Regions from separate parts of the Microbacterium limosum genome, predicted to be linked through region 1. Evidence: predicted binding sites of a transcription regulator. Region 1 holds the regulator's gene; the other holds the start of a gene.

The links. Region 1 encodes LexA, which represses DNA repair genes until DNA is damaged. Its sites were predicted from a motif close to TCGAACANNTGTTCGA; they were not measured.
Region 2: a site for LexA is predicted at 6,631-6,646, ahead of RYJ27_RS00715 (Rv2578c family radical SAM protein). Genes of this name have one in related genera too.

Annotation. Positions count from the first base shown of each region.
Region 1 covers NZ_CP137080.1:775,832-791,678, forward strand. Annotated here, with positions in the region: gene RYJ27_RS03750 (class I SAM-dependent methyltransferase) at 1-138, opposite strand, end outside; gene hflX (GTPase HflX) at 261-1,781, shown strand; gene RYJ27_RS03760 (S9 family peptidase) at 1,795-3,717, opposite strand; gene lexA (transcriptional repressor LexA) at 3,759-4,463, opposite strand; gene RYJ27_RS03770 (LysM peptidoglycan-binding domain-containing protein) at 4,704-5,081, shown strand; gene RYJ27_RS03775 (histidinol-phosphate transaminase) at 5,083-6,177, shown strand; gene hisB (imidazoleglycerol-phosphate dehydratase HisB) at 6,174-6,776, shown strand; gene hisH (imidazole glycerol phosphate synthase subunit HisH) at 6,773-7,456, shown strand; gene priA (bifunctional 1-(5-phosphoribosyl)-5-((5-phosphoribosylamino)methylideneamino)imidazole-4-carboxamide isomerase/phosphoribosylanthranilate isomerase PriA) at 7,535-8,281, shown strand; gene RYJ27_RS03795 (SseB family protein) at 8,265-9,071, shown strand; gene RYJ27_RS03800 (DUF1844 domain-containing protein) at 9,084-9,488, opposite strand; gene infC (translation initiation factor IF-3) at 9,767-10,390, shown strand; gene rpmI (50S ribosomal protein L35) at 10,438-10,632, shown strand; gene rplT (50S ribosomal protein L20) at 10,663-11,046, shown strand; gene RYJ27_RS03820 (TrmH family RNA methyltransferase) at 11,181-11,990, shown strand; gene RYJ27_RS03825 (amino acid ABC transporter ATP-binding protein) at 12,075-12,866, shown strand; gene RYJ27_RS03830 (glutamate ABC transporter substrate-binding protein) at 12,948-13,817, shown strand; gene RYJ27_RS03835 (amino acid ABC transporter permease) at 13,896-14,543, shown strand; gene RYJ27_RS03840 (amino acid ABC transporter permease) at 14,540-15,475, shown strand; gene pheS (phenylalanine--tRNA ligase subunit alpha) at 15,525-15,847, shown strand, end outside.
Region 2 covers NZ_CP137080.1:138,111-153,957, forward strand. Annotated here, with positions in the region: gene RYJ27_RS00695 (efflux RND transporter permease subunit) at 1-600, shown strand, start outside; partial or broken gene RYJ27_RS00700 (DUF998 domain-containing protein) at 716-1,588, opposite strand; gene RYJ27_RS00705 (aldose 1-epimerase family protein) at 1,958-2,890, opposite strand; gene RYJ27_RS00710 (DEAD/DEAH box helicase) at 3,146-4,984, shown strand; gene RYJ27_RS00715 (Rv2578c family radical SAM protein) at 5,053-6,621, opposite strand; gene RYJ27_RS00720 (M15 family metallopeptidase) at 6,731-7,729, shown strand; gene RYJ27_RS00725 (energy-coupling factor transporter transmembrane component T) at 7,767-8,585, opposite strand; gene RYJ27_RS00730 (ABC transporter ATP-binding protein) at 8,621-10,444, opposite strand; gene RYJ27_RS00735 (ECF transporter S component) at 10,519-11,070, opposite strand; gene RYJ27_RS00740 (pirin family protein) at 11,171-12,169, opposite strand; gene RYJ27_RS00745 (GNAT family N-acetyltransferase) at 12,166-12,510, opposite strand; gene RYJ27_RS00750 (DEAD/DEAH box helicase) at 12,665-15,169, shown strand; gene RYJ27_RS00755 (hypothetical protein) at 15,246-15,847, shown strand, end outside.

The DNA.
Region 1 (15,847 bases):
CCCGGCATCCAGGCGGTCGGGACTGAAGACCCCGCCGGCGGTGGTCACCTCCCTCTCTCGACCATGGAGGGGAACACGGATGCGACGGAGCTTCTCGGCGCTGGCGGGGGACGCAGAGAAGTAGTGGTCGCTCGCCATGGGAGCGAGCGTAGCGGGTCTGCCGCCCGACGCGGGAGACTAGAGTGCACAGACGCCGCGGAGGGGCACTGCCCCGCGGCGACGACGAGTGCGCGGCACGGCCGCGCACCGAGAGGACATCGATGACGGACAACACCCCACAGACCCCCGAGACCCCGGAGCTCGCCGACGACGCCGTCGCGCGTGTGCTGGCACGCGCCGACGCGCGCGCGGGGGTGCGGGTCTTCGGCGGCGCGCAGGCGCTGCAGGGTACCCGGACCACCGATCGAGGCGGCGACGACGGCGACCAGTGGGACCTCGAGGACCGGCAGGCGCTGCGCCGCGTCCCGGGTCTTTCCACGGAGCTCGAGGACGTCACCGAGGTCGAGTACCGGCAGCTGCGCCTGGAGAACGTGGTTCTGGCGGGGGTCTATCCGCAGGGCGAGCAGGAGGATGCCGAGAACTCGCTTCGCGAGCTCGCGGCGCTGTGCGAGACCGCCGGGGCGATCGTCCTCGACGGCGTGCTGCAGCGGCGACCGCATCCGGACCCGGCCACCTACCTCGGCCGGGGCAAGGCCGAGGAGCTGCGCGACCTCGTCGCGGCGGTCGGCGCCGACACGATCGTCGTGGACACGGAGCTCGCGCCGAGCCAGCGCCGCGCCCTCGAGGACGTGGCGAAGGTGAAGGTCATCGACCGCACGACCGTCATCCTCGACATCTTCAGCCAGCACGCCAAGAGCCGGGAGGGCAAGGCGCAGGTCGAGCTCGCGCAGCTCGAGTACCTCCTCCCGCGTCTGCGCGGATGGGGTGAGTCCATGAGCCGTCAGGCCGGTGGCCAGGTCGGCGCAGGCGGCGCGGGGATGGGCTCGCGCGGTCCCGGTGAGACGAAGATCGAGCTCGATCGGCGCCGCATCCGCACCCGCATGGCTCAGCTGCGTCGTCAGATCCGCGACTTCGCGCCGGCGCGCGATGCCAAGCGGGCCGAGCGCAAGCGCAACACGATCCCGTCCGTCGCGATCGCCGGATACACCAACGCGGGCAAGTCGAGTCTTCTCAACCGCCTCACCCGCGCGGGAGTGCTCGTCGAGAACGCGCTCTTCGCGACGCTGGATGCCACCGTACGCCGCTCGGAGACGGCCGATGGCCGTGTCTACACGCTCACCGACACCGTCGGCTTCGTGCGGAACCTGCCTCATCAGCTCGTGGAGGCGTTCCGTTCGACGCTCGAGGAGGTCGCCGGATCCGATGTCATCCTCCACGTCGTCGACGCAGCGCATCCCGACCCCGCCGGCCAGCTTGCGACGGTGCGGGACGTCATGGGGGATGTCGGGGCCCGCGGCATCCGCGAGATCGTCGTCTTCAACAAGGCCGATCTTCTCGACGACGACGAGCGCCTCGTGCTGCGGGGCCTGGAGCCGGGGGCCCACTTCGTCTCCTCCCGCACGGGCGAGGGCATCCCCGAGCTGCGGGCCGCGGTGGAGGAGGCGCTGCCGCTGCCCGCCGTCGAGGTGCACGCGCTCGTGCCGTACGACCGCGGTGATCTCGTGTCTGCGGCGCACGACTCCGGGCTGATCGTGTCGGAGCGTCATGAAGAGGGCGGCACCGCGCTGCACGCGCACGTCTCGGCACGCTTGGCGGTGGAGTTCGCCCCGTTCCTGCGGTGACCCGCGCCGCCGCTCAGTGCAGCGGGAGCGTCGGGACGCCGGGCGTTTCGAACCCGAAGACCTGACCGAGGAAGCTCAGTTCGCTCTCGAGCGCCGTCACGATCGTCTCGGCACGACGGAAGCCGTGGGACTCGCCCTCGAACACCACGAGGGCGTGCGGGATGCCGCGGGCGGCCAGCGCGTCGCGCACGGCTTCGGACTGCGCCGGCGGCACGACGGGGTCGTCCGCGCCCTGCAGCAGCAGGACCGGTGCCGTGAGCCGATCCGTGCGGCTCAGCGGGGAGCGTTCGATGTAGACGCTCTCGGCCTCGGGCAGGGGGCCCACAAGACCGTCGAGGTAGCGCGCCTCGAAGTCATGCGTATCGGCGGCGAGGGCGCGCAGGTCCGCGACGCCGTAGCGGCTGATGCCGGCTGAGAACGCGTCGCTGGTCGTCAGCGCCGACAACACGGTCCATCCGCCGGCGGATCCGCCCTTGATCGCGAGGCGATCGGGGTCGGCGAGACCGGCCTCGGCCAGCCCGCGCGCCGCGGCGACGACGTCGTCCACGTCGACGACGCCCCACTGACCGAGCAGCCGCTCACGATAGGCGCGCCCGTAGCCGCTCGACCCGCCGTAGTTCACGTCGAGGACGCCGATGCCACGGCTCGTGAAGTACGCGACGGCGGGGGATGCCTCGCCCGCGACGTGCGCGGTCGGTCCGCCGTGCACGGTGACGACATAGGGCGGCCGCTCGTCCTCCGGGGCGGCGACGCCGGGGTTGGTGGGCGGATAGACGAAGGCGTGCACGGGGCCGTGCGGACCCTCGACGGTGAGCTCCCGTGCCCGCGGGTACCAGGCCGGGTTGCGCCCGAGGTCGCCGCCGCGCACCCGCACGGGGGCCGACGCGCCTGCGGAGGCGTCGACGAGCCAGAGGCCGGCGGGGACCTCCGCGCCGGCCCCGGTGACGAGGAGCCGGTCGCCGTCGGCGTCGCGCACGAGAATCTGTGCGCTGAGCGGCGTCGCGAGGGGGCGGGCGCCCTCGTCGTCGATGACGATGAGCTCGTCGCGACCCTGCGTGCGGGCGGCCACGATACGACCCGGGCCCGTCGGTGTGAACCACCGTGCCCCGAGGTTCCAGAGCGGGCCGCCGGTGTCGGCGTCGCCGTGCGTCAGCACGGTCGCCTCTCCCGAGCCCACATCGTGCCGGACGAGCTGCCAGCGGCCGGAGGAGTCGGTGGTGTAGAGGAGCGTGTCGTCGTCGATCCATGCCGGCTGCAGGACGGATTCGCCGGGGCCGCCCGCGAGGACGCGCTCCGTGCCGCCCTCGGCGACGACGAGGGTCGTGGCGTCCCACGGCATGGACGGGTGGGACCACGCGATGAAGGCCAGGCGGTCGCCCCGTGGCGACAACGCGGGCGCGGCGAAGAAGTCGTGCCCCGCCGCGAGGACCACCAGGCGGCCGGAGTCCTCCGCCGCGGAACCGTCGAGCGGGACCTCCATGATCGCGCGCTCCGGCACGCGGGCCTCGCCGTGCCGCTCGCTCACGGCGAGCAGACGGCCGCCCGCGATGGTCAGGTCGGCGAAGCGCAGGCCGTCACCCGCGGGGGTCAGCGCACGGGGGGCCGCTCCGGCGTCGGGGGACAGCCGGTATATCCGCTGGTCGGAATGCTCGACGAAGACGAGGTCGTCGCCGAGCGCCGCCCACGCGCCGCCGCCGTACTCGTGCACCCGGGATCGCGCGCTCCAGGGCGCGGGAAGCACCACTTCCGGTTCATCGCCCGGCCTGGTTCCCGGCACGCTCAGGATCGCCGTCCGGCCGCGCTCGGCCGGCAGCGATTCGCTCCACCAGATGCGATCGGCGACGAAGCGGGCGCCGTCGATGCGCGGCGCACCGCGGGTGACCTCGTGGGCATCCAACGGCGAGGGCCAGGACCCGAAGGGCAGTGTCGTGGTCATTCCTTCAGGCTACGCGTGCCCGGTGCGCCGGCCCCGGGGGGTCAGACCGCACGGAGCACCGCGACGACCTTGCCGAGCACGCTCGCGTGGTCACCGAGGATCGGCTCGAAAGCGGAGTTGCGGGGCAGCAGCCACGTGTGGCCGTCGCGGCGGCGGAACGTCTTGACGGTGGCCTCGTCGTCGAGCATCGCCGCGACGATATCGCCGTTCTCGGCATCCGCCTGGGAGCGCACGACGACCCAGTCGCCGTCGCAGATCGCGGCGTCGATCATGGAATCGCCGCTGACCTTGAGCATGAAGAGGTCGCCCTTGCCCACGAGCTGACGGGGGAGCGGGAAGATCTCCTCGACCTGCTGATCGGCGGTGATCGGGACGCCGGCGGCGATGCGTCCTACGAGGGGGACGAGCGCGGCATCCCCCAGCGACGGGGCCACGTCGGCGGGATTCTCGCCGCTGAGGCCCGGAAGATCGATCAGCACCTCGATGGCGCGCGTCTTCCCGGAGTCGCGGCGGAGGTAGCCCGACAGCTCCAACTGGTTGAGCTGGTGCGTGACGCTCGAGAGTGAGCGCAGGCCGACGGCGTCGCCGATCTCGCGCATGCTGGGTGGATATCCCTGCCGCTGGATGGCGCGCTGGATGACCTCGAGGATCGCGATCTGCTTGTCGCTCAGGCTCTTGCGGCGCCGGGTGCGGCGCCGTTCCGGGCTGTCCTCGCCGAGCTCCGCGTCGGGCTGGTCGGTGGTCATCGGGCTCTCCTTCATGCCGCGCGGCTCCAATGTCGGTGGCCCCTGGTGGACTGTGCGCACATCGGCCGCCACGGTCGAAAGGTTATCCGACAGCGATGGCGGATCGGCACATTCGTTCGAGCGTGTCGACCGATCATCCCCACACACGTTCGAAGAGGGTGTTGACGAATGAGCGTATTCGAAGATAGGTTCGGAACACAGATTCGCACCCGCACCGCCCGCCGTACGAAGGAGGAGCCCATGACCACAGCGACCATCACCACCGGGTCCCTGGGCGCACCGACGATGGGTGTCGCGCCGCGCACGCGACTGCGTCTGACCGACCGCGGCCGCCGAGTCGTGGCGGGCCTCCTGGCGGGTCCCGTCGCCGCGGCGATCCTGTTCGGCTCGCTCGCCGCGGGCGAGGCGCTGGCGTCGCGTGAGACGACAGCGTCGGCGGGCTCCTTCGAGACGGTCACGGTCGAGCCGGGCCAGTCGCTCTGGGCCATCGCGGCCGACGTGGCGCCGAGCGCCGATCCCCGCGACGTGGTCGACGAGATCGTCCGCCTCAACGCGCTGGAGTCCTCCACCGTGCGAGCCGGCCAGCAGATCGCGATCCCGACCTCGTACGCGCCGTAGCATGGGAGGGGTGAGTCCCCGCCTCGACGACCTGCCCCTCAGAGACGACCTCCGCGGAAAGACGCCGTACGGCGCACCGCAGGAGAGCGTTCCCGTCGCGCTGAACGTCAATGAGAACACCCATCCCGTTCCGCAGGAGGTCGCGGACGACATCCTCGACTCGGTCGCCGTCGCCCTCCGCGAGGTGAACCGCTATCCCGACCGGGAATTCGTCGAGCTGCGCGAGGCCTTCGCCGACTATCTCGGCCACGGCCTCGTGCGAGACCAGCTGTGGGCGGCGAACGGCTCCAATGAGGTGCTGCAGCACGTCATGCAGGCCTTCGGCGGGCCGGGACGCACCGTCTTCGGGTTCGCCCCCACGTACTCGATGTACCCCCTGCTGGCCTCGGCGACGGGGGCGACGTGGGTCGCGGGGGAGCGCGCTCACGACTTCACGCTCACCCCGCAGTCGGCCGCCGAGCAGGTGGCCGAGGCCGATCCCGACATCGTGCTGCTCTGTTCCCCGAACAACCCGACGGGGACGCCCCTGCCGATCGACGTCATCGACGCCGTCTACGAGGCCTCACGAGGCGTCGTGATCGTCGATGAGGCCTACTGGGAGTTCGCGCCTCGCGATCAGCGGTCCGCCCTCACGCTGCTGCACGAGCGACCGCGGCTGGCGGTCTCGCGCACGATGAGCAAGGCCTTCGCGTTCGCGGGCGCCCGTGTGGGATACCTGGCGGCCGACCCCGTGTTCATCGACGCCCTGCGGCTCGTCCGCCTGCCGTACCACCTCAGCTCGCTGACGCAGGCCGCGGCGCTCGGCGCGCTGCGGCACGCCGACACGATGCTCGCGATGGTCGACGACATCGTGGCGCAGCGCGACCGCATCGGGGCGACGCTCTCGGCGCTCGGATACGAGCCCTACGAGTCCTGGTCCAACTTCGTGCTGTTCGGTGGCGTGGCCGACCCCCAGGCCACGTGGCGTGCGCTGCTCGAGCGGGGCGTGCTGATCCGCGACGTGGGCCTGCCGGGAACGCTGCGCGTGAGCGCGGGCACGGAGGAGGAGACCACGAGCTTCCTCGACTCCCTCGCCTCGCTAGGATCGCAGTCATGAGCACGCGCACGGCGACCCGCACCCGTCGCACCAGCGAATCGACGGTCGAACTCGACCTCGACCTCGACGGGACCGGGCGCAGCCGCATCGACACCTCCGTCCCGTTTTTCGACCACATGCTGACGGCGTTCGCCAAGCACTCGCTGACCGATCTCACGGTGCGGGCATCGGGCGACACCGATATCGACGCCCACCACACGGTCGAGGACATCTCGATCGTGCTCGGCCAGGCGATCCGCGACGCGCTCGGGGACAAGTCGGGCATCTCGCGGTACGGCGACGCGCTCGTGCCGCTCGACGAGGCGCTCGCGCAGGCCGTCGTCGACATCTCGGGCCGGCCTTACCTCGTGCACACGGGAGAGCCCGCGGGCTTCGAGCACCACCTCATCGGGGGGCACTTCACGGGCTCGCTCGTCAGGCACACCTTCGAGGCGATCACGTTCAACGCCGGCCTCACGGTGCACGTCCGCGTGCTCGGGGGCCGCGACCCGCACCACATCGCCGAGGCCGAGTACAAGGCCTTCGCTCGTGCGTTCCGGCAGGCGAAGGCCCTCGATCCCCTCGTCGAGGGCATTCCCAGCACGAAGGGTGCTCTGTGACCGAGGCCGAGGCATCCGGGCCCGAGCCCTCGTCCCCGCGCCCTCTCGTCGCGGTGCTCGACTACGGGTCGGGCAACGTCCACTCCGCGGTGAAGGCCCTCGAGGCGGCGGGTGCCGACACGCGCCTCACCGACGACCCCGGACTCGTCCGCGACGCGGACGGGCTCGTCGTCCCCGGCGTCGGGGCGTTCCAGGCCGTGATGGCCGCCCTCCTCGAATCCGGCGGCGACCGCATGATCGAGCGCCGCCTCGCCGGCGGCCGGCCGGTCCTCGGCATCTGCGTGGGCATGCAGGTGATGTTCGAGCACGGCGTCGAACGAGGGGTGGACACCCCCGGCCTCGGCGAGTGGCCGGGCGCGGTCACCGAGCTCGACGCACCCGTCCTGCCGCACATCGGCTGGAACACCGTGCGCCCCGACGAGGGCTCGCGGCTCTTCGCCGGGCTCGAGCAGGAGCGGTTCTACTTCGTGCACTCCTACGGCGTGCAGAGGTGGACGCTCGAGGTCACCAAGCCGTTCCCGTCGCCCGCGTTGACGTGGACGGAGTACGGTGCCCCGTTCCTCGCGGCCGTCGAGAACGGGCCCCTCTCGGCCACGCAGTTCCACCCCGAGAAGTCCGGCGCCGCCGGCATCCGGCTGCTGCGGAATTGGATCGACGGGCTGCCGCTTACTAGGATCTAGGCTTCGTGCCCATCGGCTTCACTCCAGGGCCATCCCGACTCATCCGCCCATCGGGCAGCCGTCATCGCACGAGGATTCATGAACGACTTCAACGCCACACCCGAACTGGTTCTCCTGCCCGCCGTCGACGTCTCCGGGGGCAAGGCGGTGCGCCTGACCCAGGGCGAGGCCGGCACCGAGACGTTCCACGGGGATCCCGTGGACGCCGCGATGGACTTCGCGCGGCAGGGCGCCCAGTGGGTGCACCTGGTGGATCTCGACGCGGCCTTCGGGCGCGGCAGCAACGCCGCCGTGCTGCGCAAGGTGATCAAGCAGGTGCGGGGCGTGCAGGTCGAGCTCTCGGGCGGCATCCGGGACGACCGCACGCTGGAGGCCGCGCTCGACAGCGGCGCGGCGCGCATCAACCTCGGCACGGCGGCGCTCGAGAACCCCGAGTGGGCGGCGGATGTCATCGCGCGGTACGGCGAGGCCATCGCCGTCGGGCTCGACGTGCGGGGGACGACCCTCGCCGCGCGCGGATGGACGAAGGAGGGCGGCGACCTCTGGACGGTGCTCGATCGGCTCGAGGCCGCGGGCTGCAGCCGGTACGTCGTCACCGACGTGACGAAGGACGGCACGCTGCGCGGCCCGAACATCGAGCTGCTGCGGGAGATCACCTCCCGCACGCCGAAGCCCGTCATCGCCTCGGGCGGGGTCTCGAGCCTCGACGACATCGCCGCCCTGCGCGAGCTGGTCCCGCTCGGCGTCGAGGGCGCCATCGTGGGTCGGGCGCTCTACGCGGGTCAGTTCACGCTCGCCGAGGCGCTGGATGTCGCAGCCGGCTGACGGAGACTCGCCGTCCGGCGATGCGTGCCACACGCCGTCGGACTCGGCGGGCGTGCCCTGGGAGGGGCGCGCGTTCCGTGAGAACGCGCACTCCGACGATGACGGCAGCGCCCCGCTGGACTTCCTCGCTGCCATCGCCTCCTTCCGGGCGGGCGAGGCCGGGCCCGACGCCGTCGTCGACGCCCTCCGCGGTGCGCGGCTGCTCACGCCGCTCGTCGCCGAGCGCGGCGAGGAGGGGCTCTCGTCGCGGGGTCACGTCGTCGACAAGACACAGGAGCTCTCGATCGTCACGGTCGCCGCGCCGGATGGCCGCACCGTCATGCCCGTCTTCAGCAGCGTGACCGCGATGTCCTCCTGGGATGCCGGGGCGCGCCCCATCCCCACCCCCGCCGTGCGCGTCGCTCAGGCGGCCGTGGGCGAGGGCACCGACCTGATCGTCGTCGATCCCGGCTCGGAGACCGAGTTCGTCGTGCGGCGGCCCGCGGTGTGGGCGCTCGCGCGCGGCGAGGACTGGATGCCGCCGCACGCGTCGCCCGCGGTGCGTCAGGCGTTTCTCGAGTCCATCGCGTCGGAACTGGCCGCGATCGATGTGGAGCTCTCCGCGGGCGATCCGCAGGCGCACCTGCGCGGTCCCGAGACGATCGTGCGCCTGCGGCTGCTCGACGGTCTCGACCGCCGCGAGCTCGACGCGGTGCTCGGCCGTCTCGCGCAGCGGTGGGCGGCCGACGACCGGATCGCGACGCTCGTCGACTCGCTCACCGTCAAACTGGAGCGAGGCGCGGCATCCTGACCGCGCGTCCGCTCAGGTGACGGGGCCGGTGTACTTCTCGCCGGGGCCCTGACCGATCGGGTCGGGTACGAGCGACGCCTCTCGGAAGGCCAGCTGCACGCTGCGCAGGCCGTCGCGCAGCGAACGGGCGTGCATGTCGCTGATCTCGGGGGCGCCGGCGGTGATCAGGCCCGCGAGGGCGTTGATGAGCTTGCGCGCCTCGTCGAGGTCGGTCTGCGTCTGCGGGTCGTCGGCGAGGCCGACCTTGACGGCTGCCGCGCTCAGGAGGTGCACGGCGGTCGTGGTGATGACCTCGACGGCGGGCACGTCGGCGATGTCGCGGCCGGCGCTCTGCGACGCGGCGCGGTCCTGCTCCTCCCACCGGGAGTGTCGGGGATCGTCGTGGCGGTCGGGGGTGGGATCGGGAATCGTGGTCACGCGGAACTCTCTGCTAAGCTATGGCGGGCTCCGGGGCATCTGTCCCGGTTCATAAAGAGGATTCGCATCCCACCCGCGTCGGCCGCTCCAGGCTACCGGGTCCTCCACGCTCCGTCGGTCCCTCGCTCGCGAGGTCCGGCAGCCAGGGCGTGACACCGGCGGACAACGCACACGTGCGCCGGGTGGAGTGCGGCATCCCCTTCACCCGGATCCGATCCCTCGTGTCCGGGTGGCCCCGCACAGCACCGTGCGACCCACCTCACGACAAGGAGTTCCGCATCAGCGATCCCCGCACCAATGACCGCATCCGCGTCCCGGAGGTCCGACTCGTCGGCCCCGCGGGAGAGCAGATCGGTGTCGTCCGCATCGAGGTTGCGATGCGCCTGGCGCAAGAAGCCGACCTCGACCTGGTCGAGGTGGCTCCCAACTCGAAGCCACCCGTGGTCAAGATCATGGACTACGGGAAGTTCAAGTACGAGGCGGCGCAGAAGGCCAAGGAGGCCCGGCGCAATCAGGCGAACACGGTCCTCAAGGAGGTTCGCTTCCGCCTGAAGATCGAGGCGCACGACTACATCACCAAGCTCAAGCGCGCCGAGGGCTTCCTCAAGGAGGGCGACAAGGTCAAGGCCATGATCCTCTTCCGTGGCCGCGAGCAGTCCCGTCCCGAGCAGGGCGTGCGGCTGCTGCGCAAGTTCGCGGAGGACGTCGCCGAGTTCGGCACGGTCGAGTCGAGCCCGACGATCGACGGCCGCAACATGACGATGGTGGTCGCGCCGCACAAGAACAAGTCCGAGGTCAAGACGGAGCAGAACGAGAAGCGGGCCGCCAACAAGCAGGCCGCGCGCGAAGCCCGCGGCGGCCGCCCGGACGATGCCGAGCAGTCCGAGACGGCCGCCGAGTAACCACCGACTCCCGCCCCGCGGGTGACCCACACAAGAAGGAAACGACAATGCCGAAGCAGAAGACCCACTCGGGCAGCAAGAAGCGCTTCAAGATCACCGGCAGCGGCAAGCTCAAGAAGCAGCAGGCCGGTATGCGCCACAACCTCGAGGGCAAGTCGAGCCGGCGTACGCGTCGCCTGAACCAGGACCAGGTCCTGTCCAAGGCCGACACAAAGGTCGCCAAGAAGCTTCTCGGCCGCTGAGCGCGCCGCACACGATAGGAAACCAGAGAAATGGCTAGAGTCAAGCGCGCCGTCAACGCGCACAAGAAGCGTCGCGTCATCCTCGAGCGCGCGTCCGGTTACCGTGGACAGCGCTCGCGCCTGTACCGCAAGGCGAAGGAGCAGGTCACCCACTCGCTCGTCTACGCGTACCGCGACCGCCGCAAGCGCAAGGGCGACTTCCGCCGCCTGTGGATCCAGCGCATCAATGCCGCGTCCCGTCAGAACGGCCTCACCTACAACCGCTTCATCCAGGGCCTCGGCCTCGCGGGCGTGCAGGTCGACCGTCGCATGCTGGCCGAGCTCGCCGTGAACGAGCCGGCCGTCTTCGCTTCGCTCGTGCAGACCGCCAAGGCGGCCCTGCCGGCCGACAACAACGCGGCGAAGTCGGCGTAAGCCGTCTCCCGCGAAAGCCCCGGTCCTCCTCGAAAGGGCCGGGGCTTTCCGCTGCTCCCGGCCCGTGCGCCCTCGGGCGGACCTCTCGTCTGAGCGCCCTCTCCGGTTCGACGCGGGCCCCTAGACTGGATCCCGTGCTGGAGAATCCGCGGTCGCCGCGCGTGCGGGCCGTCGCCAAGCTCAGCAAGCGCAGCGCGCGAGTCGAGACGGGTCTGTTCCTGCTCGAAGGCCCTCAGGCCGTTCGCGAAGCGCTGGCCTATCGCCCCGAGGGGATCACCGATCTGTTCGCGACGCCCTCCGCGTGGGAGAAGCACGCCGATGTGCGCGAGGCCGCGCAGGCCGAGGGCGCCGCGGTGACCTTCACGACCGAGGGCGTGCTCGACGCGATGGCCGACACGGTCACGCCCCAGGGCCTCGTCGCGGTCGCGAGGCAGTTCCCGGCATCGGTGCGCGACGTGTTCGCGGCATCCCCCCGCCTCGTCGCGATCTGCGAGGAGGTGCGCGATCCCGGCAACCTCGGCACGATCATCCGCGCCGCCGACGCCGCGGGAGCGGATGCCGTGGTGCTCACGGGCCGCACCGTCGATCCCTACAACCCCAAGGTCGTGCGCGCGACGACGGGCTCGCTGTTCCACCTGCCGATCTCGCTCGGCGGGGGGCTCGAGGGGGTGCTGACGCGGGCCCGCCAGGCGGGACTGCGCGTCGTCGCGGCCGATGTGAAGGGCGGCGACCTGCTCGAGGCCCGATCGAGCGGCCTTCTCGCGGAGCCGACGGCGTGGCTCTTCGGCAACGAGGCGCGCGGGCTCGATGACGACGCCCTCGCGCTCGCCGACGCGTCGCTGAAGCTGCCGATCTACGGTCGTGCCGAATCGCTCAACCTCGCAACGGCCGCGAGCGTGTGCCTGTACGAGAGCGCCTTCGCGCAGCGCTCGGCCCTGGCCTGATCCCTCCGAGCCCGGATTACGGTCCGGTAAAGGTCGTGTCACGCTGCCGGTCGTTCGGCTGAACCTGAGCATATGCTGACCGTCATGGTCGGTCAGAGCGATGTGCAGCCCCGGACGTCGAACATCTCCGCACGACGCGGGGAGCCGCTCGTCGTCGTTGAGCACGTTGACAAGCACTTCGGCGACCTGCACGTCCTCCGCGACATCAACACCGTCGTCAATCGCGGCGAGGTCGTCGTCGTCATCGGACCGTCGGGCAGCGGCAAGTCCACCCTCTGCCGCGCGATCAACCGCCTGGAGACCATCGACTCGGGGGTCATCACGATCGACGGCGCGAAGCTCCCCGAGGAGGGCTCGGGTCTGGCCAGGCTGCGCGCCGACGTCGGTATGGTCTTCCAGTCCTTCAACCTCTTCGCGCACAAGACGGTGCTGGAGAACGTCACCCTCGGACCGATCAAGGTGCGCGGGATGAAGAAGAAGGCGGCCGAGGAGAAGGCGATGGCCCTCCTGGACCGCGTGGGCGTGGCCAACCAGGCGAAGAAGATGCCCAATCAGCTCTCGGGCGGTCAGCAGCAGCGCGTCGCGATCGCGCGCTCCCTGGCGATGGATCCCAAGGTGATCCTCATGGACGAGCCGACGAGCGCGCTCGACCCCGAGATGATCAACGAGGTGCTCGATGTGATGGTCGGCCTCGCGGCCGACGGCATGACGATGATCGTCGTGACGCACGAGATGGGCTTTGCCCGCAAGGCGGCCGACCGGGTGCTGTTCATGGCCGACGGAGCCATCGTCGAAGAGGCCACTCCCGAGCAGTTCTTCACCCACCCGAAGAGCGAGCGCGCGAAGGATTTCCTCTCCAAGATCCTCGATCACTGAGAAGACTTGGCCGCCACAGCGGCCGGGACCCTACGAGATGGCCGCCACCCCGCGGCCCCCACAGCAAAGGACAGGTAGGACATGAAGCGATCAAGACTCTCCCTGATCGGCCTCGCGGCCGCGGGAGCACTGGCACTGACGGCGTGCGCGGGCGGCGCCGAGACGGGTGGCGAGACCACGGTCGAGCCCGAAGAGGCGCCCTCGTTCGAGGCCGGCACGACGATGGCAGAGCTCGCCGAGGCGGGCACCATCACGATCGGCACGAAGTTCGACCAGCCGCTGTTCGGTCTGATGGGCCCGTCGGGCGTGCCCGAGGGCTTCGACGTCGAGATCGGCAAGATCATCGCCGCCGAGCTCGGCATCGCGCCCGAGGACATCGACTGGGTCGAGACGGTGTCCGCGAACCGCGAGCCCTTCATCGAGAACGGCCAGGTCGACATCGTCATCGCGACCTACACGATCAACGACACCCGCAAGGAGGTCGTCTCGTTCGCCGGGCCATACTACATGGCGGGGCAGTCGATCCTGACCCTCGCCGACAACGAGGACATCGAGAGCGAAGAGGACCTCGTCGGCCAGCCGGTGTGCTCGGTGACGGGTTCGACGCCCGCCGCCAACCTCGAGGCCCTCGGCGCCGAGGTGCTGCTCACCGACACCTACTCGAACTGCCTCGAGCCGCTGCGCAGCGGGGCCGTCGTCGCCGTCTCGACCGACAACGTGATCCTCGCGGGCCTCGCCGCCCAGAACGAGGGCGAGTTCAAGGTCGTCGGCGAGCCGTTCACCGACGAGCCCTACGGCATCGGCCTGGCGCTGGACGACACCGAGTTCCGGATGTGGATCAACGACGTGCTCGAGGCCTCGTACGAGGACGGCCGCTACGAGGACGCGTGGAACGCGACCGCCGGCACCATCCTGCCGTTCGTGGACCCGCCCACGCCCGACCGCTACTGAGCGACCCGGGATGCCTCGGGGCGGCCGATCACGTCGACCCGAGGCATCCCCGTCCTGAGCTTCAAGGAAGGAGGGGTAGTGGACCAGCTGATCTCGCTCGCTCCCGTGTTCTGGGAGGGCTTCAGGGTCACCCTGCTGCTGCTCGCCGTCTCGGGAGCGCTCGCGCTGGTGCTCGGCACCGTCATCGCCGCGATGCGCATCTCGCCCGTGGCTTCGCTGCGCATCTTCGCGTCGGTATGGACCGAGGTCGCGCGCAATACGCCGTTGACACTGGTCTTCTTCTTCTTCGCTTTCATCGTCCCGTTCCTGGGGCTCCGGCTTCCCTACGTCGTGCTCGCGATCTTCGCGCTGACGTACTACACCTCTCCGTTCGTGGCGGAGGCGCTGCGCTCGGGGATCAACGGCGTTCCCGTCGGCCAGGCCGAGGCCGCGCGCAGCATCGGCCTCGGTTTCGGCCAGAGCGTCTCGCTCGTCGTCCTCCCGCAGGCGTTCCGCATGACGATCCCACCGCTGATCAACGTGTTCATCGCGCTGACGAAGAACACGTCCGTCGCCGGGGGATTCTTCGTGGCGGAGTTGTTCGCGTCCACCCGTGAGCTGACCAACGCCAACGGAAACATCGTCATCCCGATCCTGCTCGTCACGGCGGGGCTCTATCTCGTCGTCACCGTGCCACTCGGCCTGTTCGCCGGGGCCCTCGAACGAAAGCTGGTGGTGCGGCGATGAGCGGCTCGAGCGTACTCTTCGATGCGCCGGGTCCCCGGGCCCGCCGCATCTCGCTGATCGTCTCCCTCATCGGCCTCGTGCTGATCGCAGGGCTCGTCGCCTGGGTCGTGGTGATCCTCGCCGCTCCTCGCACCTCGGGCGGCATCGTCGTGCCCGGCATGTTCTCGCCGACGCGCTGGGACATCTTCACCGACCCGCAGGTGTGGAGCTTCATCGGCCAGGGTGTGCTGGGAACGCTGCGGGCCGCGGCGGTCGCCGCGGTCGGCGCGATCGTGCTCGGCATCGCCCTCTCGCTCATGCGCAGCTCCACGATCGCGTGGGTGCGCATCCCGACGGCCGTCTTCATCGAGTTCTTCCGCGGCATGCCCGTCCTGCTGATGATGCTGTTCATCCTGCTCGTCGCCTCGACAGGCGCCTTCTGGGCAGTGGTCATCGCCCTCATCCTCTACAACGGCACGCTGATCGGCGAGGCCCTGCGCGCGGGCCTGGCCGCGCTCCCGCGGGGACAGCGCGAAGCCGCGCTGTCGGTGGGCATGCGCGAGTTCCAGTCCAAGATCCTCGTGGAGTTTCCGCAGGCCTTCCGCCAGATGCTGCCGATCATCGTCGCTCAGCTCGTGGTGCTACTCAAGGACACCTCGCTCGGGTACATCGTCGGCTACAACGAGCTGATCCGCACGACGATGAACAACCTGGCGTCGTTCTACGGCAACCGCTACCTGTTCTCGCTCTTCGTCGTGACGCTGGTCATCTACCTCGCGATCAACCTGTCGCTGTCGTGGTTCGCGCGCTGGCTCTCGCGCCGGACGGCGAGCGGCGGCACGCGCGCCAAGAAGGGCAGGGGCGGCGAGGACGTCGATCCCGACCAGGCGATCATGCTGGCGCAGGCGTCGGCGGCGGCGCGCACATCGGGGCGCACGGGCGGCGCTCTCTGACTTCTGCGGGCGCGGGAGGCGGCATCCACCCCCGGTAGACTCGCCTCTCGTGTCTGACACTCCCGAGATCACGCCCCAGGCGGTCCAGGATGCCGTGGATGCCGCGCTCGCGGCCATCGCCTCGGCAGCCGACACCGCAGAGCTCAAGGCCGCCCGCTCCGCCCACCAGGGCGACGGGTCGCCGCTTGCCGCGCTCAACGCGCGCATGCGCGATGTGCCGAAGGAGCACAAGGCCGAGTTCGGCAAGCTCGTCGGGCAGGCGCGCGGCGCCGTGACGCAGGCGCTCGCCGCGAGAGAGGCGGAGCTGGCCGAGGCCGAGACGGCGGCGCGGCTCGAGGCGGAGCGGATCGACATCACGGCGGTGCCCTCCCG
Region 2 (15,847 bases), 640 kb from region 1:
GTCTCGGTGCCCCTGGCGGGGACGGGAGCCGTGGGGCTCCTCGTCCTGACCGGCGTTCCTCTCGGCATCCCCGGGATGATCGGGGCGGTCATGCTCGTCGGCATCGTCGTCACGAACGCGATCGTGCTGATCGACCTCGTCAATCAGTACCGCGAGCGCGGTCTGAGCGCGCGGGAGGCCACCCTTGCCGGCGGATCCCGTCGACTCCGGCCGATCCTGATGACGGCGCTTGCGACGATCCTCGCTCTCGCGCCGATGGCTCTCGGCATCACGGGCCACGGCGGATTCATCTCGCAGCCACTCGCCGTCGTCGTGATCGGCGGGCTGGTGTCGTCGACGGTCTTGACGCTCATCGTGCTTCCCACCCTTTACAACCTCGTCGAGGGGGCGAGAGAACGTCGCGCCGACCGCCGTGACGGCGGCGCTAGCCTAAGCTCGGCTCCGCGTCCGCGCGGGCCGAGGTCGGGCGCGGGTGACGCCGCGGCGACGGAGAACGCGACGGCCGAGCAGAGCGCGAAGGGCGGCTCGATCGGGGGCCTGCCGCCGGCGCCCGCCGTGCAGCAGACGCTCCGACCCCGACACGACGACGGCGCGCGCTGAGGGATCGCCGGGGTCCCGTCGCCGCGGCGGCCACCGGCACGCCGCTCGGCGTCACCGCGGTGTCTCCGCTGTCGGCTCGGCGTGGCTGCGCACGGTCCATGTCGATCGCGAAGACGCCGATCCAGGTGAACATGAGAGCGAACGCGAGCACCTCGAACGCGGTCAGGTTGATGATCCCGAAGATGAAGAGGACGGCGCCGACCAGCAGGATGCCGGAGACCCACGCGGTGGATCGGAAGATGCGCCCCGGCATTCCACGCAGCAGCCACGGAGTGGTCGCCAGCATGCCGGCGAAGGCGAGCGTCATGCCGGTCGCGGCGCGGTCGTGCCAGAACTGCAGCGTGTTGACGGGGATGAAGCCCACCATCGCCAGGTGGAAGCCGACCGCACCGACCAGGAACGCGAGGGTGCGGGGCGCACGGCGGCTGCGCAGGACGGAGCGCCGGTGCATCTTCGTCATCTCGCGGTGCACGCGCACGGAGAAGACGAGGATGAGAGCACCCGTCATGATGAGGGTTCCGTTGAAGACGAATCCGGAGAAGACCCGGAACGCGCCGAGCTGACTGAAGTAGAGGACCCACCAGTCGGGATCCGGGGTGGTGGCGATGGAGGTGAGCGACCCGACCGCGATCAGTGTCATGAGCAGCGCGACGGCGTGGATCGTGCCGGTGTGACGGGCCGATGCCGATACCGCGAACGCGACGAAGGTCAGCGAGGCGGAGGCGAGCACCGTGGCCTGCAGGAGATTCGCCGCCCGGTCGTCGGCAAGCCAGTCGCAGGCGATGAAGACGAGCGCGACCGCCAGACCCGCGATCAGTGCGTACGCGACGGCCGCGGCGGCCCGGTCGAGGGCATCGGCCCGCGGCGTGTCGCTGTCGTCGGTGATGACGTGAGCATGCGCCCTCAGGGCGATGACGGCCGCCGTCGTTGCGGCGGCGAGCGCGGTGAGAGCACCGGCCGACCAGCCGCCCCAGAGCGGCACCTGCATGTCAAAAGGCGTGAGGAGGGCGGCGGCGCCGACGGCGCTTCCGGCGATCAGGGTCGTCCGCAGCGCACGCCAGGGTCGCAGGCTCGAAGGCGCTGACGGGGCGATAAGATCGACGGGACCGGGGGTTGTCACGTCAGGTCACCTTTCAGGCGTTCGGAGGATGTGACGGGTCCGAACCGAGAAGTCCCCAGTGGCGGTGCGTGCGCCGACTCCTCAGACCGTAGCGCCGTTATGTGTTCGTGTTCCCCATGAACGCAGCTCGCATCTTTAGTTGCCGAATTATACCGCCCTGTCATTGCGTTTTCGCTACAGACAGCCGGCATATACTTCCGCGGTCGCGGCTTCATGCCCCGGGGGAGATGCGTCCGGTCACAGGCCGCCGGACGTGATGCCCCACTCGAGAAGCCATTCCTCGCCGGGAGCGAGCCACCGCAGCGAGCGGCCCGAGTTCAGCGCGTCGGCGGGGGCGGTCATCGGCTCGACGGCGATCGCGAGAGGCTGGCCGGGGTAGCGGTCCGTCGTGAAGATCTGCACGTAATCGAAGCCGGCGCCCTGCCAGAGGGTGACGGTCTGGCCGGAGGGGGCGGTGAGGGTCGTTCGCGCGACCCCATCCTCATCGCGTCGGAGCGAGCCGAAGGCGGTGTCCATCTCGATGTCGCCCACCCGCCGGCCCTCGCGCAGGTCGGTCGACCCGTCGACGGGGACCTCGTCGACGGGGAGCTTCCGATCGTCGACGACGAAGCGCGTCGCACCCGGTGAGGTGAGGGTCAGGTCCGCGGTGTCGGCGGTGGAGAGCATGAGATAGGGGTGAGCGCCGAGTGCGACCGGCGCGTCCTCGCCGCCGAGGTTGACGATCTCGTGCGCGATGGCGATGCCGTCGGGAACGAGGCGGTACGACACCCGGGTGCGCAGATGGAACGGATATCCCGTCTGCGGCACGATGTCGGCCCCGAGCGTCAGCTCCCCGGCCGTGGTGGCGACCGGCTCGTAGGAGGTGAAGCGCAGCAGGCCGTGGGCGGCGTTGTGGAACTTCCGCTCCGACAGCGCCAGTTCGCGTGTCACGCCGCGCTGTGTCCACACCCCGTCGCGCACGCGGTTCGGCCAGGGAGCGAGCACGATCCCGGATGCCGCGGGCGTCGGCGAACCCGCCGGGTAGGGCGGCACGAGGTCGACCCCCGCGACGCGGAGGGCGCGCAGCGACGCGCCGACCTGCGCGACCTGGGCACTGACCCGTCCGTCGGAAGTGCGCAGGAGGTGCTGACGACCGGTGGGGTCGGTGCCGGCGTCGTCGCTGTCGGTCATCGTCATCCTCCGTCGTGTCCCACCCATGCTAGGCGCCCTCGGCGGTCGGTCAGGTGGCGTCGGCTACGCTGGGGAGGTCGGCTCTGAACACTGCGCGTGTGCGCGGATGGGTTTGTGAGTTCATGGGGCCGATGGTGAGCGCCGATCGGTGCACATGACCATCACGACAATGGCCCCGGCCGACGGATGTCCGGGTTTCGCTCGAGTGCGCTCGAGCGCTGTTCGCGTGCGAGAACAACCCAGGAAGGCATCCCCATGCCGAAGAACAAGAAGCCCGCAGGCGGCCGCCCGGCCGCGAACTTCGACCCGAGGTACGGCCAGCGCTCCGCGGCCAAGCCCGGAAGCCGCAGCGCGGGGCACCGCGGACACCGTCCCGACGAGGCCGAGCCCGCCGGGAAGCGCCGCTGGAGCGCGCAGGAGAAGGCGGGCCGCGACGAGGCCCGCGGCATCCGCACCCACAGCCGCGACGCGCGCGGCGGCCGCTTCGACGACGCCCGCCCGCCCCGCCCCGAGCGCGGCCCCCGCGAGGACCGTCCGGCGCGGTCGTTCGAGGGGCGTCCCCGTCGTGATGAGGGTGATCGTCCGCGTCGGTCGTTCGAGGGGCGTCCTCGCCGTGATGAGGGTGATCGTCCGCGTCGGTCGTTCGAGGATCGTCCGCGTCGTGAGTTCGGTGACCGCCCCGCGCGGTCGTTCGAAGACCGCCCTCGTCGCTCGTTCGACGACCGTCCGGCGCGAGGACGCGGCGACGCGGCCCGAGGCTCGCGGGACGGCGGAGCGCGTGCCGCAGGAGGCAACCGCTCGGACTGGAACGCGCGACCGGAGCGCACCGCGGCCCAGGAGCAGCGCGTGGACGTCGTGCACGAGCGCCTGCAGGCCGAGGCGATCCAGGCGACCGATGTCGACGGCGTCGGCTTCGGCGATCTCGGTCTGGGCGACAACATCGTCCGGGCGCTCGCCGAACTGGGTGCGGCGTCGCCGTTCCCCATCCAGGCTGCCACGATCCCCGAGGTGCTCTCGGGCCGTGACGTGCTCGCCCGCGGGCGCACGGGCTCGGGCAAGACGATCGCCTTCGGCGCGCCGCTGGTCGAGAGCGTCCTGCGCGCCCAGGCGGGTCAGCGACGCGAGTTCGGCCGCCGTCCGAAGGCGCTGATCCTGGCGCCGACGCGCGAGCTCGCCCTCCAGATCGACCGCACCGTGCAGCCCATCGCCCGCAGCGTGGGGCTGTTCACGACGCAGATCTACGGTGGCGTGCCCCAGGCCCGTCAGGTCGGCGCGCTCAAGAAGGGCGTCGACATCATCATCGGGACGCCGGGCCGCATCGAGGATCTCGTCGAGCAGCGCAAGCTCGACCTCTCCCAGGTGCAGGTCGCGGTTCTCGACGAGGCCGACCACATGTGCGAGCTCGGGTTCCTCGAGCCGGTGCAGCGCATCCTCCGCCGCACCGCCGACGGGTCGCAGAAGCTGCTTTTCTCGGCGACGCTCGATCGTGAGGTCTCGGCGCTCGTCGATGAGTTCCTCGTCGAGCCGGCCGTCCACGAGGTTGCGGGAGAGGACCAGGCCTCGAGCACGATCGAGCACCGCGTCCTCGTCATCGACCACCGGGACAAGGCCGAGATCCTCGACCGGCTCGTCGACCGCGACGGGAAGACGCTCGTCTTCGCCCGTACGCGCGCGTACGCCGAGATGCTCGCCGAGCAGTTCGACGACGCCGGCATCCCCGCGGTCTCCCTCCACGGCGATCTCAACCAGGCCAAGCGCACCCGCAACCTGCAGCGCCTCACCTCGGGACGCGTGCGGGTGCTGGTGGCGACGGATGTCGCGGCCCGCGGCATCCACGTCGACGACATCGACCTCGTGGTCCAGGCCGACGCGCCCGACGAGTACAAGACCTACCTGCACCGGTCGGGCCGGACGGGGCGTGCCGGAGCGACGGGACGGGTGGTCACGCTGATCACGCGTCAGCGCCGCCGGCGCATGACCGAGATGCTCTCCCGCGCGGAGATCACGGCGCCGTTCGAGGAGGTCTCCCCGGGCGACGACGTGATCGACGAGCTGGCGGGGTCGTCTCCGACGGCGGCCGAGCTCACCGCCTAGGGACCGCGGACCTGCAGGAGGGCGCCCCGGCTCGTCGGGGAGCCCTCCTCGTCGCCGTGCGGACGCCCTCAGAAGAGGGTGGGGTCGGCGAACCTCGGCGCCGCCCCCGCACCGCGCCGTCCGGTGGCCAGGACGGGCCCCGGCGCGGCTGCCCGCATCGGCTGCTCGTCCTCGTCGCCGCCGTCCAGCCGGTGCGCGCGCAGGAGCGGGCGCACGCGCTTGGCGAGCCACACGCGGTAGCCCTTCGGGGCGTACGACGTCTGGCCGGGGTACAGGCCGCGATAGGACGACACGAGCTCGGGGTGTTCGCGCTCGAGCCACTGGAGGAACCAGGGCTTCACGCCCGGGCGCAGGTGCAGCGCGCCGTAGATCACGCGGCGTGCGCCCGCCGCGGCGATGCGTGCGAGGGCGTCGTCGATCGCCGCGACCGAGTCGGTGAGATGCGGGAGGACCGGCATGAGGAAGACCGTGACGGCGAACCCGGCGTCGGATGCCGCGCGCACCGCCTCGAGCCGCGCGGTCGTGGTGGGCGTCCCGGGCTCGAGCGACTGCTGCAGGGCCTCGTCGAAGACGGCGATCGAGAACGACAGGTCGACCGGTACGTTCTCCGCAGCCTGCCGCAGGAGGGGCAGGTCGCGCCGGATGAGCGTGCCCTTCGTCAGCACCGACAGCGGTGTGCCCGACGCGGCCAGGGTCTCGATGATGTCGGGCATGAGCCGGTAGCGCCCCTCGGCCCGCTGGTAGGGATCGGTGTTCGTGCCGAGCGCGACGTGCTCGCGCTGCCAGGTCGCGGAGGCGAGCTCGCGCCGCAGCACATCGGCGACGTTGATCTTCACGACGATCTGCGAGTCGAAGTCCCGGCCCGCGTCGAAGTCGAGGTACTCGTGCGTCCCGCGGGCGAAGCAGTTGTGGCTGATCACCCCATTGGCGATGAAGTCGCCGGTGCCGGTCGTGATGTCGATCATGTCCATCTCGACGCCGAGATCGTCGATCGACTCGATGCGCAGGTCTGAGACCGTCTTGACTGCCGTCCCCGACAGGTCGAGCTTGCGGCTGATGGATGGCTCGGTGATGCGGAAGAAGCGCTCACCGCCGAACCCGAATCCCATCAGGCGGTTGCTTGTCGTCAGGTGAGGACGGCGAGCTGCTCCGCTTGTCGCGCCCGTGACGTGCTTCCAGCCCCGGTCGCTGAGGAATCGGTGGTCACCGCTCGCCACGAGTTGTGTGCCATCGGCCAGGTGAACGCGATGGGCGCGCTTGCGAGTCGACCATTTGGCGTCCACCCGCGTGCGCACGTAGCGACGGTATGAGCCGTGAACCTGGGTGCCCATGATCTCATCGCCGACTTGCACGGCCCGCAGGGAACGGCTGAATCCGTCGGCCATCAGGATCATCGTGTCGGGCGATAGGCAGTAGGCGCAGGCATGCGTGCAGCCCCGATAGGGGTTGATCGTCCAGGAGAAGGGCATCGCCGAGTCGCCGGGCACGTGGTTCAGTGCCGACCGGGACATGACCTCGTGAAAGGTGATGCCCGCGAACTCCGGCGTGGTGACGCTGCGCACGAGCCCGTCGATGCGCTCGAGCCCCGGCAGGGCGTCGGCGTCCACCGCCCCGATCTGCTGTCCCCGCCACCTCATGGCGAACAGTCGAACACAGATTCGATGATGAAGCAAGAAGACGTGCCCCATGATCGTCTCTGTGTGCGCCACCTCGCCGGCTGCGCGGCGTGCGGGTGAGAATGGGCGGGTGACCGACCCCGACGGCTCCGCATCCTCTCGTGCCGAGGCGAGGCTCGAGCGGGAGCGCGCAACGTCTCCCGAGAGGGTGCGCCGACGCCTCGTCTACGGGGCCGGTGGCCTGGCGGTGGTCGCCGCCTTCGCCGTCGCCGTCGGCGTCGCGCTGGCCGGGGCGGGGCCGGGAGCGGGCGGGCCGGCGCCCGCGGCATCCGCGACCGTCACGGCCGCGCCGTGGGCGAGCGCGATCCCCGCCCCCGACTTCACGGGCGAGCCCGCGGCCGTGACCGCCCTCTGCGACCGGCCCGGAGTGCAGCAGGCGCTCGCCGAAGGCGATGACGCCGCCGTGATCGCCGCGGCGGGCGGCGGGGAAGGGTTCCGACGTGCGGTGATCGACGGCGTGGCGCCCTGCATCAGCCTGCGCGTCGCCTCACACGTCTGGTCGGTCGTGAACAAGGCGCTTCCGATCGACCCGATCGACTTCGCGCCGTACGACTGGGTGGCCCCGCCCGGCACGCGCAACGGGCCGAACGCCGCGGTGCGCACCGACATCGCCCCGACCCTCGCCGACATGGCCGACGCCGCACGCGCCGCCGGCGTCGGCGACCTCGGGGTGCAGAACGGGTATCGCGGCTACTCGGTGCAGCAGCGGATCCACTCGCAGCGGGTCGCCGAGCTCGGTCGCGAGGCGGGGGAGCGCCTGGCCGCCCGGCCCGGTCACAGCGAGCACCAGACGGCGCTCGCGGTGGACGTCTTCGCCTGCGATCCCGGCTGCGGGTCGTCGGAGCAGTTCGGTGGGACGGCCCTGTCGGCCTGGGTGGTCGAGAACGGGTGGCGGTACGGCTGGATCGTGCGCTACGAAGACGGCTACACGCCGATCACGGGCTACGACCCCGAGGCCTGGCATCTGCGGTACATCGGGCCCGAGCTGGGGGCGGCCTACCACGCGGGCGGATTCCACACCCTCGAGGAGTTCTTCGGACTGCCGGCGGCGCCCGGATACGTCGATTGATCCCCGCCGCGGACGGCCGGTCCGGGGGCGCCGCGGATCAGCCCCAGGGCGCCAGCACGACGAACAGCACGGCCGTGACGACCCAGAAGGCGGCGACGAAGACGGTGTCGCGCGTGCGCCACGCCACGCGGTGGCGCTCGGTGCGCTCGGGGTAGGCGCCGAACGCGCGCGAGTCCATCGCGAGCGCCATCCGTTCCGCGTGACGGATGCCGCCCGCCAGCAGCGGCACGATGTACCCCGCCCGCCGGCGCGCCGCGGCGATCGGGCCCCGGCCCCGGGAGGCGCCTCGCACGCGGTGCGCGGCGCGGATCACCTCCAACTCGTACCGGAACCGCGGCACGAAGCGGAAGGCGGCCAGCGCCGTGTATCCGATGCGGTAGGGCACCCGCAGCTGCTGGACGACGGCGCGCGTGAGATCGGCGCCGCTCGTGGTCAGCCCCCCGATGAGGGCCAGAGCGAGAATCGCGCCGAGCCGCAGCGAGGTCGAGAAGCCGATCTCCAGCGCCGCCCCGTACAGCACGGCATCCCCGATCCGCACGACCACGACGTCGTGAGGGATGCGCGATGCGTCGGTCCACACGGCGAACCCGACGCCGACGAGCGCGAGGAAGGCGGGAACGGCCAGAAGCAGCACCGCCAGCAGTCGCATCGACAGGTGCGCCCCGACGAGGAGCACGGCGTAGGCCAGCACGAGGAACGCCGCCGGCGTCGCGAGATCGCGCACGAAGACGAGCATCAGCATCGCCGGCGCGGGGCCGGCGATCTTGGCCAGCGGCCCGAGCGCGTAGAGGAAGCGCCATCGGGACCGCGCGGCGGGCGACGCATACGGGTCGAACGCGGTGCGGGATGCCGGCACGACGGTGATCGCGTCGGTGCCGATCGGTGCGGAGGTCACGATCGTGTCCCGCCGGGGAGGTCGGACAGACGCGCGATCCCGTCGAGCTCGGGGTGGGCGGCGACTGCCCGCAGCGCCTCGGCCAGGGGCGGTCGTCGGAGCCCCGCTCGCCGAAGGAGGTCGGCGTCGGCGAAGAGCTCGGTCGGGGAGGTGTGTGCGAGCAGGCGCCCCCCGGCGAGCACCGCGGCCCGCGTGGCGTACTCCGCGACCAGCTGCATGTCGTGGGTCACGACGATCACGGTCGTGCCGCCGGCGTTCAGTTCCGCCAGGAGGGACATCAGCTCGTCGGCCCGCGCGCGATCCTGGCCGAACGTGGGTTCGTCGAGGGCGAGCACCGGGGCCCCCGCGATGAGCGCCGTGCCCACAGAGAGCCGACGTTTCTGCCCTCCCGAGAGGAGGAAGGGGTGGGATGCCTCGCGGCCCGCCAGGCCGAAACGCTCGAGCATCTCCGACACGCGCTCGGTGATCTCCGCCTCGGAGACGCGCCGCAGCCGCAGCGGCAGGGCGAGCTCGTCGAAGACGGTCGCCGCGACGAACTGGTGCTCGGGGTTCTGGAAGACGAACCCGACCGCGCGGGAGAGCGCCCCGGCATCCGCGCGCGACGGGTCGAGTCCGTTCACCTGCACCCGGCGGCGGGGCGGCGGCACGACGCCGGCCATCGCCTGCACGAGCGTCGTCTTGCCCGCCCCGTTGGCCCCGACGACGGCGAGGAAGTCGCCCGCCTGCACGTCGAGGTCGACGCCGCGCAGGATGTCGCGACCGCCGCGTGCGACGGTGAGGCCCCGCACGCGGACGAGGGGCTCGGAGTCAGGTGGCGGCGCGTGCCACACCGCGATGGGAGGATTCTGCGCGGGGCTGAGGAGCTTCGGCGCGGCATCCTCCTCCGGTTGCGAGCTGCTCGTGCGGGCCGATGGAGCCGGGCAGCTCTCGAGCGCGCGGCGGAGGTCTGCGGGCGTCAGTGGAAGGGGGTCGAGCGGGTATCCGGCGGCGCACAGCCGCAGGGCCGCGAGCGCCGCGGTCGGCAGCCAGACCCCGAGTCCGTGCAACTCGGCCGCGCGCCGGCGCAGGACATCGTCTACCGGCCCGTCCGCCACCAGTCGCCCCGCCGCGTCGAGCACCACGACGCGGGTAGCGAGCGCGACGGCCTGGTCGAGATTGTGCTCGACCAGCACGATGGTGCGGTCCCCGCGCGCGACGACGTCGCGCAGGGCGGCGTACACGTCGTCGATGCCGGCGGGGTCCAGGTTCGCGGTGGGTTCGTCGAGCACCAGGATGCCGGATCCCATCGCGAGCGCACAGGCGATCGCGAGGCGCTGCCGCCCTCCGCCCGAGAGCCGTTCGGGGTTCTCGGCCCGGCGCTCCCACAGCCCCACGCGCCGCAGCGCCGACTCGGCACGGGCGAGCACCTCGGCGACGGGGAGGCGCAGGTTCTCGGGGCCGAATGCCACCTCGTCGAGCACGGTCCCCGTGACGAGCTGGGCATCGGGATCCTGGAAGACCATCGCGACGTGCGTGCTGAGCAGGGCGACCGGCGTCGTCGTGGTGTCGAGGCCGGCCACCTCGATCCGTCCCGAGATGCCCGCCGGCAGGGAGTGGGGGATGAGCCCGTTCATCGCGAGCGTCAGCGTGGACTTCCCCGAGCCGCTGGGACCGAGCACGAGCACGACCTCGCCCGCTTGGACCGAGAGCGAGACGCCGCCGGGGGCGGGGGCCGCGGCATCCGGATACGTGATCGACACGTCGTGCAGCGCCAGTACCGGGCTCTCGGCGAGCGCGGGCGGATCGCTGACCGCCGGATGCGGGCGAGCGGGTACGGTCAAGGGGGCCTCGAGACGACGGGTGGGCTCCCAGGTTAGCCGACCCTAACCTGCCGTGGGCGGGTCGCGGCCGGCGGTCAGCGGGCGGTGGGGCGGGCGACGCCGGCGCGGCGCAGGGCCACACCGACCCACAGGCCCGCCGCGGTCCACGCGACGGGTCCGAGCACCGAGAGCACGACGTAGACGATCTGCGCCCAGACGGGCAGGCGTGCGAGATCGGCTGCGAAGCCCACGATCACCGCCACGATCACGCCGATGACGGCCGCGGAGACGAAGAAGCGCCACGCGCCCCACGCGCGGTAGCGCGTGAGCGCGGCGACGCCCTCCTGGATCGCGCCGAACAGCAGCGCCGTGCCGAGGAAGCGGGGCGCCCATGCCGGGTTGAAGGCGCTCGCGACGAGCGCCGCGATGACGTGTGCGAGGAGGGCGACGAGGGGGAGGCGGAGCAGCTCCTGCGCGATGATCCCCGGGAGCACGTGGCTGCCCAGCACGAGCCCGTAGACGATCGGCAGCGCCGCCACGACCACCGGCGTGAGCCACCCCGCGACGGCCCCGAGGAGCCCGGTCGCGACGCCGATCGCCGCGCAGATCAGCAGGACGCGCGTCGAGAGGGCTGTCGGGGTGCGCACCGGGCCAGGCTATCGCGCGGCACGGCGCCCCGGCCCGCCCGGCGGCCGTGAGTATTCGCCCGCGGTGGCGTGGCGAGGGCAGGGGCCGAGCCCGCTGGCGTCAGACCCGGCGGCGCCGCGGCGTGAGCCGCACGTGCGGCAGCGGGGGCGCGGGGATGCGCTCGGAACCGTGCCCGACGACGTGGCCGAAGCGGGGCGAGTCGGCCTCCCACTCGTCGCGGGCCGCGACGATCTCGTCGTGGCTGCGACCGACGAAGTTCCACCACATCACGATCTCGTCGGCGAAGGGCTCTCCTCCGAGCAGGAACACCGTCGCGCCCTCGGGGCCCGCGACGACGTCGATGTGGGAGCGATGGATGCCGAGGTAGAGCAGGTCGTGCGGGGCGAGGTCGAGGGCGGATGCCGCGGCATCCCGATGCGCGTGCACCCGTACGTCGCCGAAGACGCCCAGCAGGCCGTACTCCCACGCGGGTTCGAGCGGCAGGCGGGCGCTTGCGCCCGCCGCGATGCGCACCTCGACGCCCGCGAGCGGTGTGTGGACCGTCGCGGGCGATTCCGCCCCGCCGAAGGGCCCCATGACCACCGTCGCCTCTCCCGCGTCCTCGCCGTTCGGAGAGCTGATCGTCACCTCGGGCAGGTTCTCGTGGCGCTCGAACGCCTGCGGCCCGTGCCGCCGCGCGTCGGGCAGGGTGATCCAGAGCTGCAGGGCGTCGAGGGCCACGGCATCCTCTCCCGTGGAGTACTCGGAGTGGGCGATTCCGGCGCCGCTGGTCATGAGGTTGAGGGCGCCACGGGCGACGAGGACGTCGCTGCCGACGGTGTCGCGGTGGCGCACCTCGCCGACGAAGGGCCACGTGACCGTCTGCAGGCCGATGTGCGGGTGGGGTTCCACGCGCATGCGCGCGACCTGCGGGCCGAACCGGTCGAGGAAGCACCACGCGCCGATCATCGGCAGGTCGCGCTGCGGGAGCGCGCGGTGCACCTCCATGCCCCGCACGCCCCCGAGGGGCACGTCGCGCGAGGTCAGCAGCAGGGCGCGCGGTCCATCGCATGCGGCGGGCGCCTCGACCTCCTCCGGGCCCGCGTCGAGCCGGGTCATGCGGGGGATTCTCCGGGGCTCGCGGAGTCCTGCGCCTGCGAGGAGCGCGGCCAGTCGATCACGGCGCCCGCGACCTCGTTCTCGCTGAGGTACTTCGCGATGAACGGGCACAGCGGAACGATCGTGGCGCCCTCCCGGGCCGCGTCCGACAGCGCCTCGGAGGCGAGGATGTCGGCCAGGCCCTGCCCGCGGAACTCCTTCTCCGTCTCCGTGTGGGTGAACAGGATCCGCCCATCGGGCCGGGTCTTGTACTCGGCGAAGCCCGCGAGCTTGTCGCCGACGTGGATCTCGTAGCGCGAGGCATCCTCGTTGCGGGTCACCGTCGGTGTCGGATCGGTCATGGGACTCCCTCGGTCGGAACGGTCACCTCGGTCCAACGTACGGGCGCCGTGAGGTGTTCCGCGAGGGCCCCGGTTCGCCGTCGTGCGCCCCGCCGTCCCCCGCGCCCCGCCTCGGGCGGGCGGATGCCGCGGCGTGATGAGGAAGACTCGAGGGATGGACCTCCTCGCGACGATCCCCGACGATGCCGGGCCCGACGAGGTGTACGAGGCGTTCGCGCTCTGGGCCGAGCACCGGGGATTCACGCTCTACCCCGCGCAGGACGAGGCCGTGATGGAGCTCGTGTCCGGATCGCACGTGATCCTCTCGACGCCGACGGGCACCGGCAAGTCGCTCGTCGCGGTCGCCGCGCACGCGGCGTGCGTCGCCGGCGGCGGACGCACCTACTACACCGCCCCCATCAAGGCGCTCGTGAGCGAGAAGTTCTTCGCGCTCGCCGAGATCTTCGGCGCGGAGAACGTGGGGATGGTCACGGGCGACTCGTCGGTGAACCCGGATGCCCCGATCATCTGCTGCACGGCCGAGATCCTCGCCAACCTGGCGCTGCGCGAGGGGGCCGGGGCATCCGTCGACCAGGTCGTGATGGACGAGTTCCACTACTACGGCGAGCCCGATCGCGGCTGGGCGTGGCAGGTGCCGCTCCTGCTGCTGCCCCGCGCGCAGTTCCTGCTGATGTCGGCCACGCTCGGCGACGTCTCGGCGATCGCGTCCGACCTCGAGCGGCGCACGGGTCGCACGGTCGCCGAGGTGACGGGCGTCGAGCGTCCCGTTCCGCTGCACTTCTCCTACGCGCGCATCCCCGTGCACGAGCAGGTCGAGCAGCTGCTCGGCACCGGGGAGGCGCCGATCTACATCGTGCACTTCTCGCAGGCGGCCGCGATGGAGCGGGCGCAGGCGCTGTCGAGCATCAAGGTGATCTCGCGGGCCCAGCGCGACGAGATCGCCGAGGCGATCGGCGGCTTCCGGTTCACGACGGGGTTCGGGCGCACGCTCTCGCGCTACGTGCGGGCGGGCATCGGCGTGCACCACGCCGGGATGCTGCCGCGGTACCGCCGGCTCGTCGAGACCCTCGCGCAGCGGGGACTTCTGCGCGTCATCTGCGGCACCGACACCCTCGGGGTGGGGATCAACGTGCCGATCCGCACCGTGCTCCTGACGGCGCTGACGAAGTACGACGGTCAGCGGATGCGGCACCTGAGCGCCCGCGAGTTCCACCAGATCGCGGGGCGGGCGGGCCGCGCCGGCTACGACACGGCGGGAACGGTCGTGGCCATGGCGCCCGACCACGAGATCGAGAACGCGACGGCGATCGCCAAGGCGGGCGACGACCCCAAGAAGCAGCGCAAGATCGTGCGGAAGAAGGCCCCGCAGGGCTTCGTCTCATGGGGCGAGGCGTCGTTCGAGAAGCTGGTCGAGGCCGTGCCCGAACCGCTCGAGCCGCGCATGCAGCTCACGGCGGCGATGCTCATCAACGTCATCGCGCGCGGCGGCGACGTCTTCGCGAACGTGCGCTCGCTCGTCTTCGACAACCACGAGCCGCGCGCGCGGCAGTACGAGCTGGCGCGCCGGGCGATCGCGATCTTCCGCACGCTGCGGGATGCCGGGATCGTCGAGTACTCGGAGGGACGCGTCCGCCTCACGGTCGATCTGCAGCCCAACTTCGCCCTGAACCAGCCGCTCTCGCCGTTCGCGCTCGCCGCGATCGAGCTCCTCGACCCCCTCGACACCCCCGGGGCGGCCGGGACGGGGCACTACGCCCTCGACGTCGTGAGCGTCATCGAAGCGACGCTGGACGACCCGCGTCCCGTGCTGTCGCAGCAGGAGTTCCGCGCCCGCGGCGAGGCGGTCGCGGCGATGAAGCGCGACGGCCTCGACTACGACGAGCGCATGGAGGCGCTCGAGGAGATCACCCACCCGAAGCCGCTCGCCGAACTGCTGACCCAGTCGTTCGAGGTCTTCGCGACCAGCCAGCCGTGGGTGCGCGACTTCGAGCTGTCCCCGAAGTCGGTCGTGCGCGACATGTTCGAGAGGGCGCTGTCCTTCGGCGAGTTCGTCTCGCTCTACCAGCTCGGGCGCAGCGAGGGGCTCGTGCTCCGATACCTCAGCGACGCGTACCGCGCGATCCGGCAGACGGTGCCCGCGGAGGCGCGCACCGAAGAGTTGCTGGATGTGATCGAGTGGCTCGGCGAGCTCGTGCGACAGGTGGACTCGAGCCTCGTCGACGAGTGGGAGGCGCTCGTGAACCCCTCGCCGGCCGAGGCCGGCGCGCCCGTCGTGCCCCCGGCCCCGCCCTCCGTGGTCGTGAACCGCCGGGCGTTCACGGTGCTCGTGCGCAACGAGATGTTCCGGCGCGTGCAGCTCGCGGCGCTGCAGAAGGACGACGAGCTGGCGGAACTGGATCCCGACGTCGACTGGCCGGCGGCGTTGGATGCGTACTTCGACGAGCACGACGAGATCCTCACCGGCGGACCCGCGCGCTCCCCGGCGCTGTGCGTCATCGACGAGACGGATGCCGCGGCATCCGGTGTGTGGCGGGTCGAGCAGACGATCGACGATCCCGCGGGCGACCACGACTGGCGCATCCGCGCCGAGGTCGACCTCGGCGCCTCGGCCGACGAGGGCACGGCGGTGGTGCGGGTGCTCGAGGTGCGCCGGCTCTGACGGCCGCTCCCGGTCTGGTGTCGCGGGCCCGCCCGGCGTAGCGTGGCCCGAAACGGACGCTTCGGGGGTGGTCGTGATGGCCCTGTTCAGACGCCGGCGGCACGAGCCCTATGCCGCCCTCAGCGAGGAGGAGCGGATGTCGCGGTACGTGTATCTGCTGAACACGCTTCCCGCCGAAGTGATCGAGAAGGCGCACGAAGCCGCGTTCCGGGAACTCTCGGTGCGTGAGCGGCGCGAGATGTTCGATCGCCTGCGACCCTTCATGTCCGTAGAGGAGCAGGCCGGGAGGCCACGACCGGCTCTCATGGCCGGCGTGCTGCGCAGGATATCCGGGGTCAACGGCGGGACGACGGTGCGCGAGCGCGACGGCTCCGGAACCGGAGCGAGCACCGGAGCGGGCACCGCCGAGGATCCCCGGCGCGCGTTCGAGGACAGCCTGCAGGCGAACGCCATCACCGCGGCGATGGCGCAGCACTTCATCCTCTCGGCCGTCGTCGTGTCGTACTTCGCGCACGGCGCGGGGGCGGGAATGCTCGCCGCGCAACCCGCGTGGGTGTCGGACCTCGCGGCGACGGACGCCGCGGGCGCCGGGCACGCGGGCGGGTACGGCGGCGAGCACTCCGCGGGGTACGGGGACGGCGGCGGATACGACGGCGGCTTCGGCGGGGGATTCGGGGG